DNA from 3 places in the Roseomonas elaeocarpi genome. Region 2 is predicted to be linked to each of the others. Evidence: predicted binding sites of a transcription regulator. Region 2 holds the regulator's gene; each other region holds the start of a gene.
The links. Region 2 encodes LexA, which represses DNA repair genes until DNA is damaged. Its sites were predicted from a motif close to TGTTCTANNTANGTTC; they were not measured.
Positions count from the first base shown of each region.

Region 1: a site for LexA is predicted at 5,410-5,425, ahead of ACFFGY_RS06855 (S24 family peptidase). Genes of this name have one in related genera too.
Region 3: a site for LexA is predicted at 2,255-2,270, ahead of ACFFGY_RS09055 (DUF3072 domain-containing protein). Genes of this name have one in related genera too.

Region 1 is NZ_JBHLUN010000005.1:262,720-269,455, reverse strand. Features, by position in the region: gene ACFFGY_RS06870 (ATP-dependent DNA helicase) at 1-762, opposite strand, end outside; gene ACFFGY_RS06865 (lysine--tRNA ligase) at 1,102-2,727, shown strand; gene ACFFGY_RS06860 (phosphatidylglycerol lysyltransferase domain-containing protein) at 2,724-4,676, shown strand; gene ACFFGY_RS06855 (S24 family peptidase) at 4,681-5,325, opposite strand; gene ACFFGY_RS06850 (hypothetical protein) at 5,452-5,895, shown strand; gene ACFFGY_RS06845 (hypothetical protein) at 6,534-6,736, shown strand, end outside.
Region 2 is NZ_JBHLUN010000015.1:24,271-31,006, reverse strand. Features, by position in the region: gene ACFFGY_RS19245 (SurA N-terminal domain-containing protein) at 1-1,039, shown strand, start outside; gene trpD (anthranilate phosphoribosyltransferase) at 1,176-2,207, shown strand; gene trpC (indole-3-glycerol phosphate synthase TrpC) at 2,241-3,098, shown strand; gene moaC (cyclic pyranopterin monophosphate synthase MoaC) at 3,095-3,574, shown strand; gene ACFFGY_RS19225 (molybdopterin molybdotransferase MoeA) at 3,574-4,779, shown strand; gene lexA (transcriptional repressor LexA) at 4,901-5,641, shown strand; gene ACFFGY_RS19215 (ComEC/Rec2 family competence protein) at 5,635-6,736, opposite strand, start outside.
Region 3 is NZ_JBHLUN010000006.1:110,569-117,304, reverse strand. Features, by position in the region: gene typA (translational GTPase TypA) at 1-246, shown strand, start outside; gene ACFFGY_RS09060 (vWA domain-containing protein) at 328-1,863, opposite strand; gene ACFFGY_RS09055 (DUF3072 domain-containing protein) at 2,292-2,540, shown strand; gene ACFFGY_RS09050 (nucleoside 2-deoxyribosyltransferase) at 2,819-3,379, opposite strand; gene ACFFGY_RS09045 (hypothetical protein) at 3,545-4,285, shown strand; gene ACFFGY_RS09040 (dienelactone hydrolase family protein) at 4,340-5,089, shown strand; gene ACFFGY_RS09035 (DUF6295 family protein) at 5,102-5,407, shown strand; gene ACFFGY_RS09030 (cupin domain-containing protein) at 5,768-6,211, opposite strand; gene ACFFGY_RS09025 (CinA family protein) at 6,696-6,736, opposite strand, start outside.

The DNA.
Region 1 (6,736 bases), on a different contig from region 2:
CCCCTTGCGGATCACCACCTCGCGCTTGCGCTGCTCCGGGTCCGGGTAGAGCCGCGCCAGCTCCCCGTCGATCTGCCGCTGGAGGTTGCGGGTATAGGTCGAGATCCAGACCGGGGCGCCGTTGCGCTCCGCCCAAAGCGAGGCCGGGGCGATGTAGCCCAGCGTCTTGCCGGTTCCCGTACCGGCTTCCGCCAGGACGACCTGCGGCGCTCCCGGTGCTTCGCGGGGCGCGAAGGCCAGCGCGGCCGCCGAGGCGAAGTCGGCCTGGGCCGGCCGCTGCTCCGCCTCGCCGCCCAGGATTTCCGCCAGCCTGGAGCGGGCCTCGGCGGAACTGACCGGCAGGGAGCCGGGCGGGGTGGGCGGCGCGGTGTCTTCCCAATCCGGCAGGCGGCGCCAAACCTTCAGCGGGTCCGAGGACGGCTTGACCCCTTCCTGCCCGAGGGCCGCCATGACCGAGGCGGCCCAAGGCCAGTCCATACCCTCGCGCAGCCGAGCGGCCAGCACCGCCGCGTCGCGGTTGAGGGGAACGTTCCGCGCCATCGAGAGGCGACGCAGCAGCAGGGTCGCCATGTCCGGCAGCAACACGGCCGCCGCCTCGTCATCCGCGGGCAGGTCGAGGCCGAGCGCCATCGCCAGCCCACGCGGCGTGGGCGGGGCGACCTGCGCGGGGGCGGCGAAGGCAAACAGCTCCAGCAGGTCGAAGCAGGCGGCGAACTGCGGCAGGCCGAGACGCCGGGCGGTGGCGGGCGCGTGAACCAGCATGGGGGGCGGAAGCTCCTCCAGGCGTTCGGCGAGAGCGCGCGCCGGAAGGGTTTCGATCTCCCCATCGGGCGTGAGGAGGGTGGCTCGTCCGACACCGGCGACCAGGGCCGGCACCTGAGGCAGCAGAAGGCGGGGCGTGGCTGAGCGGGAAGACGTCACGGCCGGGTCATAGCGAAGTCGCCGCCTCCCGTCTCGCCGTACCACATTCGTTCCGTAGGGAAATACCTCCGAACGCAACCTGGCCCACGTGGCGGGTCCGAAAATCTGCGCGCAGGATGGCTGCCGGTCCAACTCGCCCCCTTCCGCTCGCAGGGCTTCCCCGGTAGCCAGCTTCCCACCATGCCTCAGTCCGCCAACCCGTCCCTTCGCACGACCCGCGCCTGGCCCTTCGAGGAAGCGGCGAAAGTCGCTGACCGCCTCGCCGCGGCCGGCAAGGGCACCGCGCTGTTCGAGACGGGCTACGGGCCGTCGGGCCTGCCTCATATCGGCACTTTCGGCGAGGTGGCGCGCACCACCTGGGTGCGCCGGGCCTTCGAGGCCATGACCGGCCAGCCCTCCCGCCTGCTGGCCTTCAGCGACGACATGGACGCGCTGCGCAAGGTGCCGGACAACGTGCCCCAGGCGGAGCTGCTGCGCGGCTTCATCGGACGCCCGCTGACCCAGGTACCGGACCCCTTCGGGACGCATGACAGCTTCGGGGCGCACAACAACGCGCGCCTGCGGAGCTTCCTCGACGCCTTCGGCTTCGACTACGAGTTCGCCTCCTCCACCGAATACTACCGCAGCGGCCGCTTCGATGCTGCCCTGATCCGGATGGCGGAGGCGCATGAGGAGGTGCTGCGGGTCATCCTTCCGACCCTGGGGCCGGAGCGCCGCGCGACCTATTCGCCCTTCCTCCCCGTCCATCCGCGCACCGGGTTGGTGATGCAGGTGCCCATGGAGGAGGTCCGCCCCGCCGACGGAACCCTGGTCTGGCGCGATCCGGACACGGGCGAGCGGTTCGAGACGCCGGTCACCGGCGGCCACTGCAAGGCCCAGTGGAAGGCCGACTGGGCGCTTCGCTGGTACGCCCTCGGCGTGGACTACGAGATGTCGGGCAAGGACCTGATCGACAGCGTCAAGCTGTCCAGCCAGATCTGTCGGATTCTGGGGGCGGAGGCGCCGATCAGCTTCACCTACGAGCTATTTCTCGATGCGCAGGGCCAGAAGATCAGCAAGTCGAAGGGCAACGGCCTGACCATCGAGGAATGGCTGCGCTACGGGCCACCGGAGTCGCTGTCGCTGTTCATGTACAACTCGCCGCGCAGCGCCAAGCGGCTCCACTTCGACGTGATCCCCCGCGCCACCGACGAGTACCTGTCGCAGGTGGAGAAGTTCGGTGCCTCGGGCGACGCCGCGAATCCGGCCTGGCACATCCATGCGGGCCACCTGCCCAACGGCGCCGGCAGCCCGATCCCCTTTTCGATGCTGCTGAACCTGGCCGTGGTGGCGAATGCCGAGAGCACGGAAATGCTCTGGGGCTACGTCCGCCGGTACCTTCCGAGCGCCTCGCCGGAGAGCGAGCCGATGCTGGCGCGCCTGCTGGAGCACGCCCTGGCCTACTACCAGGACTTCGTGAAGCCGGCGAAGCAGTACCGTGCCGCCAGCGCCGGGGAGCGCGAGGCCATGACCGTGCTGGCAGACCTGCTGCGCCGCGACAAGGCCGCGCTCGAAGCCCTGCCGCAGGCCGAGCGTGCCGCGGCGATCCAGGATCTCGTCTACGACGCAGGGCGGCGTGAACCCTTTCTGCAGCCGGGCAAGGACGGGCGCCCCGGCGTGTCGATCAGCTGGTTCGAGGCGCTGTACCAAGTGCTCCTGGGGCAGCAGAAGGGACCGCGCTTCGGTGGCTTCGTGGCCCTGTACGGCATTGATGAAACGATCAGTCTGATCGAGCATTCGCTGCAGCGGGAACAGGTGCCCTCGTGACCATCCCTCCGGCTCTTCGCAAGCATGGGCCGACAGCCTTCGGCCTGCTGCTGCTCGTCGGCGCGCTCTACGTCGTGCAGCGCGAGTTGAGGGACCTGAAGCTTTCCGATGTTCTGACCTCGCTCCAGGCAACGCCATCCCACACAATCTGGATGGCGGCGGGATGGACCCTCCTCGCCTACGCGGTGCTCACCATCTACGACCGCCTGGGCAGTGTGTATGCCGGGAAGCCCATTTCCTACTCGCGGACCGCCCTGGCCTCCTTCTGCGCCTATACACTGGCGCACAACATCGGCTTCGCGGCCGTATCCGGTGCGGCCGTCCGTTACCGCTTCTACGCGGCCTGGGGGCTGACGCCGCAGGAGATCGCGAAGGTCATCGCCTTCACCAGCCTGACCTTCGGACTGGGCGGCTTCGCCCTGGGCGGCATCGTGCTGATGACGAACCCCGAGGTCCTCGGCTGGGTCGGCCCCGACAAGCTGATCCCGAACTGGGCCGCGCATATCGTGGCCTTGGTGATGTGGGCGGTGGTCGGGACCTACATCGTGCTGGCCCGCCTCGTCCCGCACCTCAACCTGTTCGGGCACAAGGTAGACCTGCCGGGACTGCGGCTCGCGGTGGCGCAGGTGCTGCTGGCGAGCGTCGACGTGGCCGTGACAGCGATGATCTTCTACGTCCTGCTGCCGGAAGGGCAGCCGGGTGCACCGCCCCTCACCTTCCTCGCCTTTCTTGGCATCTACGTGGCCGGCTACACCGCCGGCCTTGCCTCGAACGTACCGGGCGGCCTCGGCGTGTTCGACAGCTTCATCCTGACGAGCCTGGCATCCTACGTGCCGCTTCCCCAAGCGGTCGGGGCGTTGTTCCTGTTCCGGCTGTTCTACTACATCATTCCCCTCTTCCTGGCCGCCGCCCTCTTTGTCGGCTTCGAGCTCGGTCAGCGGCGTCCGGTCATGCGCCGCCTGCAGACGGAAGCACGGGTCGCCGACACGCTCGAAGCGCCGGTGATCGCGGCCCTGACGGCGCTGGCCGGTCTCGTTTTGCTGTTCATCGGCTCTCTCCCGACCGGGCGGGAGGGGATTGCCTCGCTCGGACGCTGGGCCAGCCTCGGTAACCAGTTCGCTGCTTCCGTGGTGGGCTCGCTGCTCCTGGTCGTGGCCTGGGGGCTGCTGCGCCGGCTGACCCTCGCCTGGTATTCCGGGCTGCTGCTGCTCGCTGTTAGCGCGGGCATCCTGTTCCTGCGCGGAGATCCCTGGCTGGTGATCGTGGCCCTGGCCGCGATCCTGGTGCTGCTCGCGATCATGCGGCGGTCTTTCTACCGCCATGCCCGGCTTACCTCCGAGCCGCTCAAGGGAAGCCGCGTCTTCTCCATCGCGGCCGGCGTACTCTGCTGCCTCGCCCTGGCAGCCCTGGCGCATGAAGGCAGGGTTTCCACTGCATCGTGGTGGCAGGTCGTGCTTTCAGGCCATGCTCCGACCTCCCTCCGATTCGCCATCGTGGCCACCGTCACGCTGCTCCTGCTGGCAGCGCTGCGCCTGCTACGCCCGGCGCGGACGACCGCCAGTCCCTATGACGAGGCCGCACGGTCCCGCCTGATCCGGCTGGGCGCCCGTCATGCCGCCTCGGCCGCGGGCAGCAACCTGGGGGCCGTCTTCTCGGAGGATGGCAAGGCAGGTCTGGCCTTCCGGCGATACGAGGATGTTTGGCTCGGCCAGGGCGATCCGGAAGGGGAGAGCCACGCGCGCGCTGCCCTGGTATGGCGCTTCAAGGACCTTTGCGACGCGGCCGGGGTGGAGCCGGCCTTCGCCGATATCGGCAAGGGTCTGCAGCGCACCTATGAGGACGCTGGCCTCACCGTCATCCCCCTGCCCGGGGGCCGGGCCCTCGCCTGCCGCACCGAACGCGACCCACAGCGGATCATCGCGCTCGTACAGGGTGGGCAGCCGGGCTGAGCGCCTACTGGCTGGCCCAGATGATCCTGTGCATCCAGGTGATGTCGGCGAGATCGAAACTGTAGTTGGGGTGCGCAGGGTTGAGGCTCGCCAACTCGATCTTGCGGGCTGATTGCCGAAGCAGCTCCTTCGCCATCACCTCTCCGCCGCGGGTGCGGACCACCACCCGGTCCCCACGCCGAATGGGGGCGGCCGGTGACACGATGATTGTGTCGCCGTCACGAAACACCGGTTCCATCGATTCGCCGGAAATCTCCAGCGCGTAGGCGTTCGGGTCCGAAACCTCCGGCACGCTGATCTCATCCCAGCCGGCGCCGACAGGGTAGCCGCCATCGTCGAAGTAGCCGGCACTGCCAGCCTGGGCGAGCCCGATCAACGGGATGCGACGTGCTGGCCGCACGACTCCGCGGAAGTTCGTGGGCACCCCGGTGACCAGTCCTGCGAAGGTGTCGATTCCACTGTTTGTCGCCTCCAGGATTTTGGCCAGGCTTTCCGTGGAGGGCCAACGAGCCCGCCCATCAGGGCCTGTGCGCTTGGAAGGGTTGAAGGCGGTCGGGTCGAGACCGGCCTTGCGCGCCAAACCGGAAGCGGAGAGCCCGTTCTCGGCGGCCAGCGCGTCGATCGCGCGCCAAATATCGTTGTGCTCCATGGGCCTCTTATCCTAGGTGGAGATTCTGGAGGCAATAGGAAGTTTATCTTAACCGCTGATTGACGACCGACGGCTTTCAAGCAATGTTCCCATTATGTTCAACCCTGAGGCGAGGACAGCCCCCCGATGACCACCGCCGCTCACCGCGCCACGTCGCATTCTGCCTATGCAAGCATCACCAAGGCGGAACCTTTTCACAGCGCCGAGGAGGCTTGGCTCTGGACCATGGCCGCCCTTGTTGCGCGACGCGACGGAGCCCGAATCGTCGCCGGCCGCGGAAGCGTGGTTCGGCCCTGCGAGCCGGATGATGTCGTGAAGTGCCTCGACCGCTTGTACCGGCAGCGCCGGGTCGACCTGACCCACGCCCGTATCCTGCGCATCTGGGGAGAGCGCGGCGAGGCGCCGAGCGCGACCCACCCGCGTGACCGGCACGATCACCGGCTGTGGCGTGAAGCGCTCGACCGCCTCGAATGGTCCCTGCGGGTGAAGGGTATCGTGGCGGGTAACCAGGGCAGCCTGGTGGTCGGGGACAGCAACGTGGTGCAGTTAGATCCGGCCGGACGGCGTTGAGCGGCCTTTCCGCGCGCAGCACACCGCCAGCAGCTCCGGGAGAAATCCCGGAGCCTTCGGCGACTCGTCCGGCGCACCGCAGGCGTGGTCTCGAGGAGCAGCAGCAGGCCTGGATCGTGTTCGGCGGCGCGGCCGATCAGTTCTGGCTCCGGTTGTTGAAGCCGGGCTTCCGACACTGCTTCGCCGCACTGCGCGACGCCGAGGGATGGACCATCCTAGACCCTCTTTCGGGTCGGCTCTTGGTGACCCGGCTCGACCTCCCGGCCAGCTTCGACATGCCCGGCTTCTGGCAACGCTCGGGTCTGGTCGTGTGCGGACCGTTGCCTTTGGGGCGTCCCCGTCCCGGCCTGCCACCCTTCGGGATCCTCTCCTGCGTCGCGCTTTGCCGCAGCACACTAGGACCAAATGCCCCATTTGCGCTGACGCCCTACGGTTTGCATCGTGCTCTTAACAGAAAGTTTCAGGACCTAGGAAAAACTTCTTGACTTCGTACTGCGGACCTGTCTAAAACCACTTCATCAACGGGCGAGTTGCGCCCACGTCCTTCCCCGCCGTCCTGCAAGGCTCGCTTCGAGGTTTCGAAGCGAGCCTTTCTCGTTGTGGCGGGGTGTTTCTTCTTTGCAGGAGAGCATCAGAGCATGGGTAGCCTGTTCAGCGCTCCGAAACCCGTGGTGATTGCCACACCGACCGTCACGACAGCCCCTGCGGCCGAGAGCGCGGCCGTGGCCGACGAGGCCGCGACGGCCGCGCGGGAAGACACGGCCGCGCGTCGGCTGCGGGGCCTTGCCGGCACCATCGCCACCTCGGATCGCGGTGTGCTGACCCCGCTGGCGAACTTGCC
Region 2 (6,736 bases):
CGAGCTGGCCGAGAGCTGGAAGAACGGCGCCTCCTTCGCCGACATCGCGAAGCAGGCGCAGGCGGCGGGCGGCCAGGCCCTCGAACTCGGCAGCCTCGACCGCGGCGGCATGCCGGTGCCGGAACTGGCCGAGGCCGCCTTCTCGGCGCCCGAGGGCGGCGTCACCGCGCCGATCAAGAGCGCCTTCGGCTGGCACGTGCTGCGCGTGGTGAAGATCGAGCCCGCCAGCACCCAGTCCCTGGACGAAGTCCGCGACCAGCTCCGCACCGAAGTCGCGCAGACCAAGGCCGCCGACCTCGCCTACCAGCGGATCAACGACGCCCAGGACGCGCTGGCCGGCGGCACCAAGCTGGCCGACGTGGCGCGGCAGGCGGGCATGCGGGTGGACACGGTCACCACCGACAGCACCGGCCACGACGCCGACGGCAAGGAGGTCGCCCTGCCCGTTCCCGACTACGCGCGCCAGGAAGCGCTCGCGGCGATCTTCGCGGCCTCGGCCGGGCAGCCGGGGCGCATCGACGAGTCGAAGTCCGGCGCCGGCTTCCTCGGCATCGAGCTGCAGTCGGTGCAGCCGCCGAAGCTGCGCCCCTTCGAGCAGGTGCGCGACGCCGTGCGCGCCGCCTGGGTGCAGGACGCCCGTGCCCATGCGCAGGAGGTCCGGGCCACGGCGCTGATGACCGCCACCGAGGGTGGTAAGACGCTGGCCGCCGCCGCCACCGAGGCGGGTCTCGGCAGCGAGCAGATCGGTCCCGTCGGTCGCGGCCCCGGCACCATCCTGCCGCCGGAGATGCTGGCGCCGGTCTTCGCGACCAAGCTCAACGCCGCCACCATGGCCCGCACGGCGGACGGCTTCGCGGTGGCGCAGGTGCTCTCGGTCCAGCCCGGCGACACCGAGGCGCCCAACGCGCTCGCCGGCACCCGCAGCGAGGTCGAGACCGCGATGCAGGACGAGCTCGAGCAGAGCTACCTCGACGCGCTGCGCCGCCGCGCCAAGGTGGAGGTCAACGAGGGCCTCATGGCGCAGGTGGCCGGCCAATGAGCGCGCGGATCACGGCGCGCCCTGCCCTGCGACGTTCCTTGACCCTCCGCTCACCCAGGGATGAGGCTGGTGCCTCCGCGCGCCGCGGCCATGTCGCGCCGCCCGCCCTCCATTCCCCGAACCCGGGAGCAGTGAGCTGAGCGCCTCCCTGAAGCCGGTCCTGGCCCGCGTCGCCGCCGGCGAAACGCTGAGCGAGACCGAGGCCGAGGAGGCCTTCGGCGTCATCATGTCCGGCGAGGCGACGCCGGCGCAGATCGCCGGGCTGCTGATGGCCATGCGCGTGCGCGGCGAAACCGTGCCGGAGCTGACCGGCGCGGTGCGTGCCATGCGGTCGCGGATGATCCCGGTGGAGGCGCCGGCCGGCGCGGTGGACATCGTGGGCACTGGCGGTGACGCGGCCGGGACGCTGAACATTTCCACCGCCGCGGCGATCGTGGTGGCGGCCTGCGGCGTGCCGGTGGCCAAGCACGGCAACAAGGCCCAGTCCTCCTCCTCGGGCACGGCAGACGCCTTCGCGGCCATGGGCGTGAACCTGGAGGTCCCGATCGAGCGCCTGCCGGAGGTGCTGCGCGAGGCCGGGCTTGCCTTCCTCCTGGCGACCCGGCATCACGCGGCGCTGCGCCACGCGGCTGGCCCGCGCGTCGAGCTCGGCACCCGCACCATCTTCAACCTGCTCGGCCCGCTGGCGAGCCCGGCCCGCGTGCGGCGGCAGATGACGGGCGCCTTTTCCCCCCGCTGGCTGCGGCCGATGGCGGAAACCCTGGCGCGGCTGGGCAGCGAGCGCGCCTGGCTGGTGCACGGCCAGGGTCTCGACGAGCTCACGGTTGCCGGGCCCTCTCAAGTGGTCGAGCTGCGCGACGGCGCCTTGCGGGAGTTCACCGTCAGCCCGGCGGATGCCGGCCTGCCCGAGAGCCCGGCGGAAGCGCTGCGCGGCGGCACCCCGGCGCACAACGCCGCGGCGCTGCTGGCGCTGCTGGACGGCGTGCGCAGCCCCTATCGTGACTGTGTGGTACTGAACGCGGCAGCTTCCCTTGCAGTGGCCGGGCGGAGCGATGATCTGCGCGAAGCGGCCGACATGGCGTCGCGCGCGATCGACGGGGGTGCGGCACGGGACGTGCTGGAGCGCCTGCGTCGCGCCACGGCACCGGCGGTCGAACCCCAGGCTTGACGAGGTGGCTGGCGCCGCCGCAGGAAACCGCCGATGGACCAGCTGCCTCCCCTTTCCGCCCCCTCCCTCCGCCCTGGGGCCCAAACCGCCGGCGAGATGCCCGACGTGCTGGCCCGGATCATGGCGGAAAAGGCCGTCGAGGTTGAGGAACGCCGCCGCGCCGTGCCGCTCGCCGAGCTGGAAAAGCGCGCCGTTCACGCCCCGGCACCCCGCTCCTTCACCGGCGCCTTGTGTAACGCCGTGGGCGAGGGCCGCGTCGGCCTGATCGCCGAGATCAAGCGCTCCTCGCCGTCCGGCGGGCTGATCCGGCCGGACTTCCAGCCCGCCGCGCTGGCGAACTCCTACTGCAACGCCGGCGCCGCCTGCCTGTCGGTGCTGACCGACGGCCCGCATTTCGGCGGCAAGCTGGAGGATTTGGCCGAGGCCCGCGGCGCCTGCCACCTGCCGGCGCTGCGCAAGGACTTCCTGCTCGACCCCTATCAGGTCTTCGAGGCCCGCGTGGCGGGTGCCGACTGCGTGCTGCTGATCATGGCCGCCCTGTCGGACGCCCAGGCGCAGGAGCTCGAGGATACGGCGCGGAGCCTGGACATGTCGGTGCTGGCCGAGGTGCATGACGAGGCCGAGCTGCAGCGTGCCCTGGGGCTGGAAACCCGCCTCATCGGCATCAACAACCGCAACCTGCGCACGCTCAAGACCGACATCGGCATGACCGAGAAGCTGGCGCCGCTGGTGCCGGCCGACCGCATCCCGGTGGCCGAGAGCGGCATCCGCACGCCCGAGGACGTCCGCCGCATGTCCGCCGCCGGTGCCCGCTGCCTCCTGGTGGGTGAGCACCTGCTGCGCCAGCCCGATGTCGAGAGCGCCGCGCGCGGGCTGATCGAAGCGCTGTGAGCGGCGATTCGCTGACGCATTTCGATGCGTCCGGCCGCGCCCACATGGTCGACGTGGGCGCCAAGGGCGTTTCCGAGCGCCGCGCCGTGGCGGGCTGTGAGGTGGTGATGCAGCCCGAAACGCTGCGGCTGATCCGCGACGGCCGGGCTAGCAAGGGCGACGTGCTGGGCGTCGCGCGCCTGGCCGGGATCATGGCCGCCAAGCGCACCGCGGACCTGATCCCGCTCTGCCATCCCCTGCCCTTGAGCGCCGTGTCGCTGGAGCTGGAGGCCGCCGAGCCCGACCGTGTCACGGTGACCGCGACCGTGAAGACCACCGGGCGCACCGGCGTCGAGATGGAGGCGCTCACCGCCGCCACCGTCGCGGCGCTGACCATCTACGACATGTGCAAGGCGGTCGACCGCGGCATGCGGATCGAATCCGTGCGCCTGCTGCACAAGTCCGGTGGCAAGTCCGGCAGCTACGAGGCCATCTGATGATCCCGGTCGAGGAAGCGCTGATGCGGGTGCTCGGCGCGCTGTCGCCGGTTTCCGCCGAAACCGTGGCGCTGCCCGAGGCCTGGGGCCGCGTCCTGGCCCGCCCGGTCGCCGCGCGGCTGAGCCAGCCGCCGGCCGACGTGTCCGCCATGGACGGCTATGCGGTGCGCGCCGCCGATGCCACCGAGGGCGCCCGCCTCGCGCTGATCGGCGCCGCGCCGGCCGGGCACCCCTTCGAGGGTGAGGTCGGCTTCGGGCAGGCCGTGCGCATCTTCACCGGCGGCTTCGTGCCGCGCGGCGCCGACGGCATCCTGCTGCAGGAGGATGCGGAGCGGAGCGGCGACTCCGTGCTGGTCCGCGAGACCGTCCGCGCCGGCCGCTGGATCCGCGCCGCCGGCCTCGACTTCCGCGAGGGCGAGTCGCTGCTGCAACCCGGCCGAGCGCTGTCGGCCCGCGACGTTGGCCTGGCCGCGGCCGCCAACCATCCCTGGCTCACGGTGCATCGCCGCCCGACGGTCGGCATCCTGGCCACCGGCGATGAGATCGTGCTGCCCGGCGAGCCCCTGCCGCGCGGCAGCATCGTGTCCTCCAACGCCCACGCGCTGGCGGCACTGGTGCGAGCGGGCGGCGGGCAGCCGGTCGTCCTGCCGGTGGCACGCGACAGCGCCGAAGCGCTGGCGGACACCGTGGGTGCGGCTGCGCGCTGCGACATCCTGGTGACCTCGGGCGGGGCCAGCGTGGGCGAGCACGACCTCGTCCGCTCCGCCCTGGCGCCGCACGGCTTCGCCCAGGATTTCTGGCGGATCGCCATGCGCCCCGGCAAGCCGCTGATCTGGGGCCGGTTGGGCGAGGTTCCGTTGCTGGGCCTCCCCGGCAACCCGGTTTCCGCCCTGGTCTGCGGCATCCTCTTCCTGTTGCCAGCGCTGCGCCGGCTGTCGGGGCTGGAACGCTGCGAAACGCCGCTCACGCGCGCCGCCACCGCGACGGCGCTGCCCGCGAATGACGGGCGGCAGGACTACCTCCGCGCCCGCGTGGAACAGGTGGAAGGCGAGCTGCCGCGGGTCGAGGTTTTTGCCCGCCAGGACAGCTCCATGCTCCAGCTCCTGGCCGCGGCCTCGGCGCTGGTGATCCGCGCGCCGCATGCCGAGGCGCTTCCCGCCGGGGCCGAGGTGCGGATGATCGAACTGGGCAACCTCGGCATCTGACCCTTTGGTGAGCGGAAATCCCGGCTTTACAAGGGCGATTCGCTTGACCGGCGGTGTGGAACCTTTCTAGAACAGCGCAGTTTCTCCTTTTGTTCGACACGGCGCTCGGAAAGGTGCTTTCATGCTCACCCGCAAGCAACACGAGCTGCTCGTCTTCATCGATCAGCACCTGCGTCAGACCGGCTTCTCGCCCTCCTTCGAGGAAATGAAGGAGGCGCTGAACCTCCGCTCGAAGTCCGGCATCCACCGCCTGATCACCGCCCTGGAAGAGCGCGGCTTCCTGCGCCGCCGCGCACACCGCGCCCGGGCGTTGGAGGTCGTGCGGCTGCCGGAGAACGTAGGCAAGACGCCCACGGCACCCGCGACGGCGGCGCCCGCCTCGCTGGGTTCCCCCCTGGGTTCTCCTGTGGGCTCCAACGTCATCCGCGCGAACTTCAACTCCGCGCCGGCGGCCAATGCCGCGGCCGCAGCGGCCGCGGCGGTGGTGCAGCTGCCGCTCTATGGCCGGATCGCCGCGGGCCTGCCGATCGAGGCGATGCGCGACGCCGGGGCCAGCGTCGAGGTTCCGGCCGCGCTGCTGACGGGCGGCGACCACTACGCGCTCGAGGTTTCGGGCGACTCGATGATCGAGGCCGGCATCCTCGACAGCGACACGGTGATCATCCGCCGCAGCGACACCGCCGAGAACGGCGCCATCGTGGTGGCCCTGATCGACGACAACGAGGTCACCCTGAAGCGCCTGCGCCGCAAGGGGAACTCGCTGGCGCTGGAGCCCGCCAACGTCCGCTACGAGACGCGCATCTTCGGGCCCGACCGCGTCAAGGTTCAGGGCACGCTGGTCGGTCTGCTGCGCCGCTACTGAGCGCCGCCCTCGTCCGTCTTCGCCATGGGCTCGCGCGCCCGTGGCACGGGCGGCGGGGGAACCCAGGGCCGGTTGCCGCGCCAGGCCCGGTCCGAAACGACCCGGACGGCACCGCCCTCCAGCCAGATCGCGTGCGGACCGTCGCGCCACACGCTGAAGCGGTCGACCGTGGCGGACGCGCGCGATGCAGGTGCGCAGCGACCGCGGATCGGTTCCGCCGAGATCAGGATGTCGGCGTCGTCGCAATGGCTCGCCCGGACCTCGGCACCCGCGCCCTTCCTGCCGGACAGGGGTGATCGCAGCAGTGCCGCCGTGGTGCTTCCCTCCGAAGGCTGAAGCAGGCAGGCGTCCGCGGAGCAGCGGGCGCTACCCTCACCGACCGTGCCGCTCACCGGGAACGCCGCGAGTTCCGCCTCGCCCCAGCCGCGCAGCCAGCCGCTTTCCACGAAGTCATTTCTGCCGCTCTGCTGCGCCAGCACGCCCGCAAGGCTGCGGAAGGCGATCAGCCGCGCATCCGAGGACACCAGCAGGTCGGGCGGCCGCGCGAATTCGCCCGCGCCCAGCCCCAGCAGGATCAGCGGCAATCCCAGCAGGCGCAGGCGGGTCTGCCAAAGGCACAACCAGCAGAAGCCGAGGCTGAAGACCAGCAGCCCCCAGGCCGGGATCGGCGTGGCGGTGGCCGTTGAGCCGGGCAGCGCCGCCACCGTTCGGGCCGTCCAGAGCACCAGCTCCGTTCCCCAGCCCATCGGCACCAGCGCCAGGGCCTCCACCCCGAAGGGCATCAGCAGCACGGCCAGCATGCCCGCCGGCATCACCAGCACCGAGGTGATGGGCACCGCCACCGCGTTGGCCAGCACGCCGTAGAGCTGCAGCCGCCCGAAATGGTGCAGCCCGAAGGGCGTGGTGGCGAGGCCCGCCAGCAGCGAGGTCAACACCAGCCCGAGGATTGCCATCAGCCCGCGCCGCCAGAGCTCGCCCTCGCCACGTAGCCGCTCGATCAGCGGGTGCAGCACTTCCCAGCCGGCGATCAGCGCCAGCACGGCGGCAAACGACATCTGGAAGGAGGGTCCGGTCACCGCCACCGGGCTCCACAGC
Region 3 (6,736 bases), on a different contig from region 2:
CGCGAGAACGACCTCGACGTGAACCCGATCAAGGAAAAGAAGCTCACCAACGTCCGCGCCGCCGGCAAGGACGAGGCGCTTCTGCTGGTTCCGCCCCGCCGCATGTCGCTGGAGCAGGCCATCGCCTATATCGAGGACGACGAGCTGGTGGAGGTGACGCCGACGGCCGTTCGCCTGCGCAAGCGCTACCTCGACCCGCACGAGCGCAAGAAGCACGCCCGCCGCGCCGACAGCGAAGCGGCGTAAGAACCGGATCGGGGGGCTTCGGCCCCCCGAACTGTTTCCGGGGCCCTGTTTCCGGGCCCCGGGCTGCTTCCAACCGGCGGCCTACCGCCCCGCGGGCTTCAGCGCCTGCGCCAGCCGCACCAGCGACACGAACTCCGCCCGCCGGCCGTCCTCGTCGGCGCCGCGCGCCCCCGCGGCCACCGCCTCCACCTGCGGCAGGCCCCAGTCGCCCAGGTAGCGCGACCGCCGCAGCACCTGCGCGAAGCCCGCCACCGCCGTGGCGAAGCGGGCATCCTCCGAAGCCTCCTCGAACCGCGCCACCACGTCCGCCGGCACCACCGCGCGCTCGATCAGCCGGCTGCGCGCCTCGCCCGGCAGCTTGTAGCGAATGCGCAGGAAGGCGAACTCGCCGCTCGACGCCACCGGCCTGGCACGCGGCCGGGCATAGCGCAGCGGCTCGATCGGCGCCGTGGCGGCCCCGTCGGCCGGCACGAACTCGTAGAGCGCCGTGACCTCCCGCCCCGAGCCGACCTCGCCCGCATCCACGCGGTCGTTGTTGAAATCCTCCCGCCGCAGCGCCCGCGTCTCGTAGCCGATCAGCCGGTACTGCGAGACCTCGGCCGGGTTGAACTCCACCTGCAGCTTCACGTCGTCGGCCACCGGCACGATGTTGGCGGAAAAGTCCTCCACCAGCGCGCGGCGCGCATCCTCCAGGTTGCCGGCGTAGATCGAGGTGCCGTTGCCCGCCTTGGCCAGGGTGTTCAGCGTGCGGTCGTTCAGGTTGTCCAGCCCGACACCCATCGTCGTCAGGTAGACGCCGCCGGCGCGGCGGGCGGTGATCAGCTCCTCCAGCGCCTGCGGGCTGGACGGGCCGAGGTTGAAGTCGCCGTCGGTGGCCAGCACCACCCGGTTCACCGCACTTGCGTCGAAGTTCCGGGCGGCCAGGTCATAGGCCGTTTGCAGCCCCTGCGCGCCGCCGGTGCCGCCACCGGCCACCAGCCCGTCCAGCGCCGCGCGGATCTCGCCCTGCCGGTCGCCGGCGACCGAATCCAGCACCACGCGCGATCCGTTGGCGTAGGTCACCAGCGACACGCGGTCCTCGGGCCGCAGCTGCGGCACCAGCAGCCCCAGCGCCTTGCGCACCAGCTCAAGCCGGTCGGGCGGCGACATCGAGCCCGACACGTCCACCAGGAACACGAGGTTGAGCTTCGGCCGCGCGGCCCGCGGCGGGGCGTAGCTGCGCAACCCCACCTGCATCAGCCGCTTCGTCGCATCCCAGGGCGCCGGAAACACCGACACCGTGGGCTCGAAGGGACGTTGGGCGGAGCGCGGCGCGGCGTAGCGGTAGTGGAAGGCGTTGATGAACTCTTCCGGCCGCACCGCCTGGGCCGGGGGCAGGTAGCCCTCGTTGATCGCGCGCTTCGCCACCGCGTAGGACAGGGTGTCGGCGCTCATCGAGAAGGTGGACACCGGCTCCTGCGCCACGAGGCGGTAGGCGCCTTCCTCGGCGTTGTTGAAGCGGCTGGCATCGGGCATCGGCGAGACGCTTGCCGGAACGTAGGCGTTCCGGGCCGGCCCCGGCGCCATCGCCTGCGCCGGCATCGGGGCCGGTGCCACCATGGGGGCAGGCGCGATCATGCCCCTCGGTCCCGCCGCCTCGCAGGCCGTCAGGCTCAACAGGGCGGCCAGTGCCACCCGATCCCATGCTTTCACGCGAAAACCACCCTGTGTCACCGGGCTGCGCCGCGGCCGCGCCACTTGCGGCCTTTCCGATTCGCAACGCCGTCGGAGGGCAGCCTCGTTGGCCAGGCGGTCTGAAATCATGGCGGCCACGTCATTCTTCGGCCATCAATCCTGCGCGGAGGATTGCCGGCCCGACCTGGGGCAAGCCGCATGGGCCGGGACCTGCCCTCCCCACCGGAATTCGCTCGTTTGTCACGCCGGAAGCAAGGCTTTCCCCGATCCTGCCGCGTTCCCCGACGGTGACGGTCCGACGCCGCGATGCCGGGCCGCAACCCCGGAACACGCGGAACGTTTAGCGAACAACAACCCAGGAGACCACGACGGTGGCAAAGCAGGACCAGCACAGCGCGCCCGAGAACCCCAAGACCGATCCGGAGCCCGGCTCCAACACGGTCAAGGACCCCGACAACTGGACCACGGGCGACGAGGCGATGACCGGCGCCCAGGCCAGCTACCTCAAGACGCTGAGCGAGGAAGCGGGCGAGGAGTTCGACCCCAGCCTCAGCAAGGCCGAGGCGTCCAAGCGCATAGACGCGCTGCAGAACAAGACCGGCCGCGGCAAGGACCACTGAGAAGAGGCCACCGAGCCTGGCCTGAACCCCTCCCCGCGGGCGGTCCCGTTCTCGGAACCACCCGCGCCCCGGCCCGGTGAAGCGCAGCCCTCCGGCGCCGGCGGCCGGGACCGGCCCCCGCACCCATGTGTCGGGGGCCGGGGGTCCCGGCATACCCGCCTCCGGTTCGCAGCGGTCGTAAAACCCCCGCTCCAGGCCGGCGCTCCCGGTGGTCGTGCGGCCATCGGGCCTCACACACCGCCGCCGGGGGTCAGGCCCGTGCGCCGCCGGCCGGGCGTTCAGCCGCCCCGCAGGCCCAGCTTGCGCGACGCCGCCGCCACGCAGCGCTCGAACACCTCCAGCGCGTCGAAGGGCAGCACCGCGCCGCCCTCTGGCACCAGCAGCGGCAGCCCGCCGCCGTCCAGCACCGCGCCCGGCACCATCAGGTTATCCGGCACGCCGAAATCCTCCACCGTGATGCCGGGGATGGGGTCCGCCGCGCACAGCAGGTGGTCGCGGCTGCGCTCCCCGAAGCCGCGGCCGTCGTTGGAATAGCCGAAGACCGGGCGCCCGCGCCCCACGAACCAGCCGATCTCCACCAGCGTGCCCGCATCCGCCGAGGGGCCGCGAAAGGGCGTGAGGTTGGCGATCACGATGTCGCATTCCTCCATCATCGCCACGTCCTTGCGATAGATCGCCAGCCACGGCTCATCCGCCTGGATCGCGGCCAGTCCTTCCGCATCCTCGTTCAGGGGCGGGCGGCCGGTGATGCCGTAGCGCGCGCAGATCTCGACCTTGCGGCGCGCCTGGGCGCGCGCTTCGGGCAGGAACACGTCCGGACCCGCCAGGTAAGCCTTCATCGCCGCATCCTCGCGCTTCTGCACCGCCGCCCCCGGCCGGTTCCACGAAACCCTGTCTCCCCCAGCCTGCGGCGGAGGTCCAGACGCCCGGCCCCTTTCCGCGCCGGTGCGGCAAGGCCCGGCAGCCTTGGTCGCGCTCCCGCCCCGCGCCTATAACCCGAGACCATGCCCCTGCCCCGATCCTCCGCCCCCGCGCTTCCGCTCGCCACGGCCCTGCTGCTGCTCGGCGCCTGCTCCCTGCCGAGCCAGAGCGAGCCGCAGGGGCGTGCCGCGGCCGTGTCCGCCGCCGGCGGCATCGCCACGCTGGCGCCGGCGGAGCCCATCGCGGTGAACGAGAGCGAAACGCCCGGTGGCAACTACACGGTCTTCAACGTCACCCCGCGCATCGAGCAGCGGCCGGCCGACGCGCCCTATCCGCTGCTGCTGACGGGGCTGGTCGCGGCCCGGAGCCACGCCGACCCGACGCAGCGCATCTTCCGCGCCATTTTCGCGATCACCTATCGCGCCGGCGAGGGGGATCAGAACGGGGGTCAGGATGGTGCCCGGGGCACGGCCAAGCCCGGCACGGCCCAGTCCGGCACGGCCCAAGGCGCGACCCAGGCCAGTTCCCAGGTCGCTCCCCAGGCCGCCACGCCGGGCCGGCAGCGCTTCACCAGCATCCTGATCGGCCGGCATGTTCCGGGTCCCTTGCGCGAGGTCGACCACGACCTGCGCTGCGACGCGCCGCGGAACTGCCTTTACACCGAAACGCTGGCGACCTTCCTGCCGGAGGCCGACCTGCGCGCCGCCGCCACCGCCGACCGCGCCCTGGCCTTCCGGCTGGACGGCACGCTGCCGGTGGAGGGCGCGATCCCGCCCGACCAGATCCGCGCCCTGATCACCCGCATCGACAGCCCCGCCCGCTGAGGAGCCCGGGCGCGCATCCCGCGCCGCGTGCCCGCAACCGTGAAAGAACCACCGATGTCATTCTATCGAGGCATGCAGTGCCGGAACGTCGTCCTGCAGGGTGACGACGGCAGCCCGGTCACCGCCTACGTGGCGAAGCCGGAAGGCGACGGTCCCTTCCCCTCCGTGGTGCTGATCCATCACCTGCCGGGCTGGGGCGAGTTCTACATCGAGACGACGCGCCGCTTCGCGCATCACGGCTTTCTCGCGATCTGCCCCAACCTTTATTCCCGCGCGGGCGAGGGTGATCCGGACGACGTCGCGGCACGGGTCCGCGCCGAAGGCGGCGTCGCGGATGCACAGGTCGTGGGCGACACGGCGGCCGCGGTGGCTTGGCTGCGCGCGCAGCCCGAAAGCAACGGCAAGGTCGCGCTGTTCGGCTCCTGCTCCGGCGGCCGGCACGCCTTCCTGTATGCCTGCCAGCGCGATGACGTGGATGCCTGCGCCGAGCTCTGGGGCGGGCGCGTGATCATGCAGCCGGAGGAGATCAACCCCAAGACGCCGGTCGCCCCGATCACGCTGACGGCGTCGCTGTGCTGCCCCCTCATCGGCATCTTCGGCAATGACGACCGCAAGCCGAGCCCCGAGCAGGTGAACCAGCACGAGGCCGAGCTGCGCCGGCACAACAAGAGCTACGAGTTCCACCGCTACGACGGTGCGGGCCACGGCTTCTTCTACTGGAACCGGCCCATCTATCGCCCCGAGCAGACCATGGATGCCTGGGACAAGGTCTTCCGCTTCTTCCGCCAGAACCTGGACCGGTAAGGGACACCCGCGATGTGCACCTCGATCGTCGAGATCGTCGCCGCGGACGGCATGGCCAAGCGCGGCGCCACCTGGTTCCCGCTGAGCCGCACCGTGGTCGCCTACGACCACGCGCGCCACGCGCCGCTGGGCGACGTGATCACGCTGGACTTCCTCAACACCGCGCTCGAACCCGGCGCCCGCGCCGCGGTGGAGATGACGCTGGACAGCGCCCGGGCGCTGCGCGACGCGCTCACCCGCGCGATCCTGGCAGCCGAGGCGGAGGAAGCGGAAGTCCGGGGCCAGGCCGCGACACCGGCGCTCGTCCGCGTGGCCTGAGGAGGGAGCGCCGCCCGGCACCGTTGACGGGGAGGGGGAGAAGGAGTTCTCCCCCTCCCCGAACCCCTCGCCCCTCATCTTTTTCCGGGATGCTGCCGCAGGAACGTGGCCAGGGCCGTGCGCTCCGGCTCCTGGAGCCGGAGCGAGGGACGTGTCAGCAAGCGCTGACAGGACGCTTTAACCGTTTCAGCAGTACCAGCGGCCGCCGTACCGCGACGGGCCTGCACCGTTCCCGCGGCAGCGTCCCGGAAAAAGATGAGTGGGGGTCCGGGGGAGAGAATTCCTTCTCTCCCCCGGGACGCACCACCAGCGCGACATCTGGCAACGGCCATGCTCCCCCGGATTGGCACCCGAACAGCCCTACCGCGCCGCGGCGGCCCAGGGCGTCGTCGCGGTCGGACCGATGCCAACTTCCTGCAAGGTCACGTCGCCGTCGCGCGCGATGCCGTAGTGCGGCGTGCCGGCCGGGATCACCACGACGCTGCCCGGCGGCAGGGCCTGCAGTTTCGCCTCATCGAAGGTGCCGCCGAAGCCCTGGTAGAAGGTGCCCGACAGCACGGTGACGATGCGCGCGTCCGGATGGGTATGGGGCAGGTTGCGCACACCCTTCGGATAGGTGACGTGGCTGGCGTAGAGCGAGCCTGCCGCGTTGCGATCGCCCGCGACCTGCGCCACGACGAGGTCGTTGATCCTGTTCCAGTGGCGCGCGTCGGCCGGCACGACGGTGGGTGGCGTCCAGTCCTGCGCCAGGGCCGTGCCCGCCCCAATGAACAGCAGCGACGCCGCCAGCATCCGCATCCTCATTCCCGATCCCCTCCCTCCTCGTGCCGCCCGGCGCATCGCCCTTTGTTCCGGCGCGGCTGCTTTCCGACATCCCGTGCCTCAGTGCGCGCACCACCGCGTGTCGGCGAAGCGTGGCACGTCGGCTTCCGTGATCGCGCGCAGCTGTCCGGTGCCGCGCAGGACGCAGGGCCACCCCAGCTGCGCCGCGCGCGTCCGGCAGCTCACCCCGCCGCCGCACCCAGCCGGCGGCCGCCCGCGCGCCGGTGTCGCGCCATGGGCTGGATCGCGCCGGAAGCGGACCGGCACGCAAGACCACACCCGCAGCCGGGGCGCCGCCGTTCCGCAGCCATCCCCGTCGCGCCCGCAACGCTTGCGTCCCGGGCAACGGAAGGCAGCATCGTCAACGTTGCGTGTCGGCACCAATCAGAAACGGAGCCGCCGCAATAAGAACGGCTTTCCGCGTCATCCGCGGCGCGCGCCCGCGCCCCCGGGGAATGGGCGCCCCTTACAGATGCTCCCCCAGCAGTTGCAGCGCGGCGGCGGTGA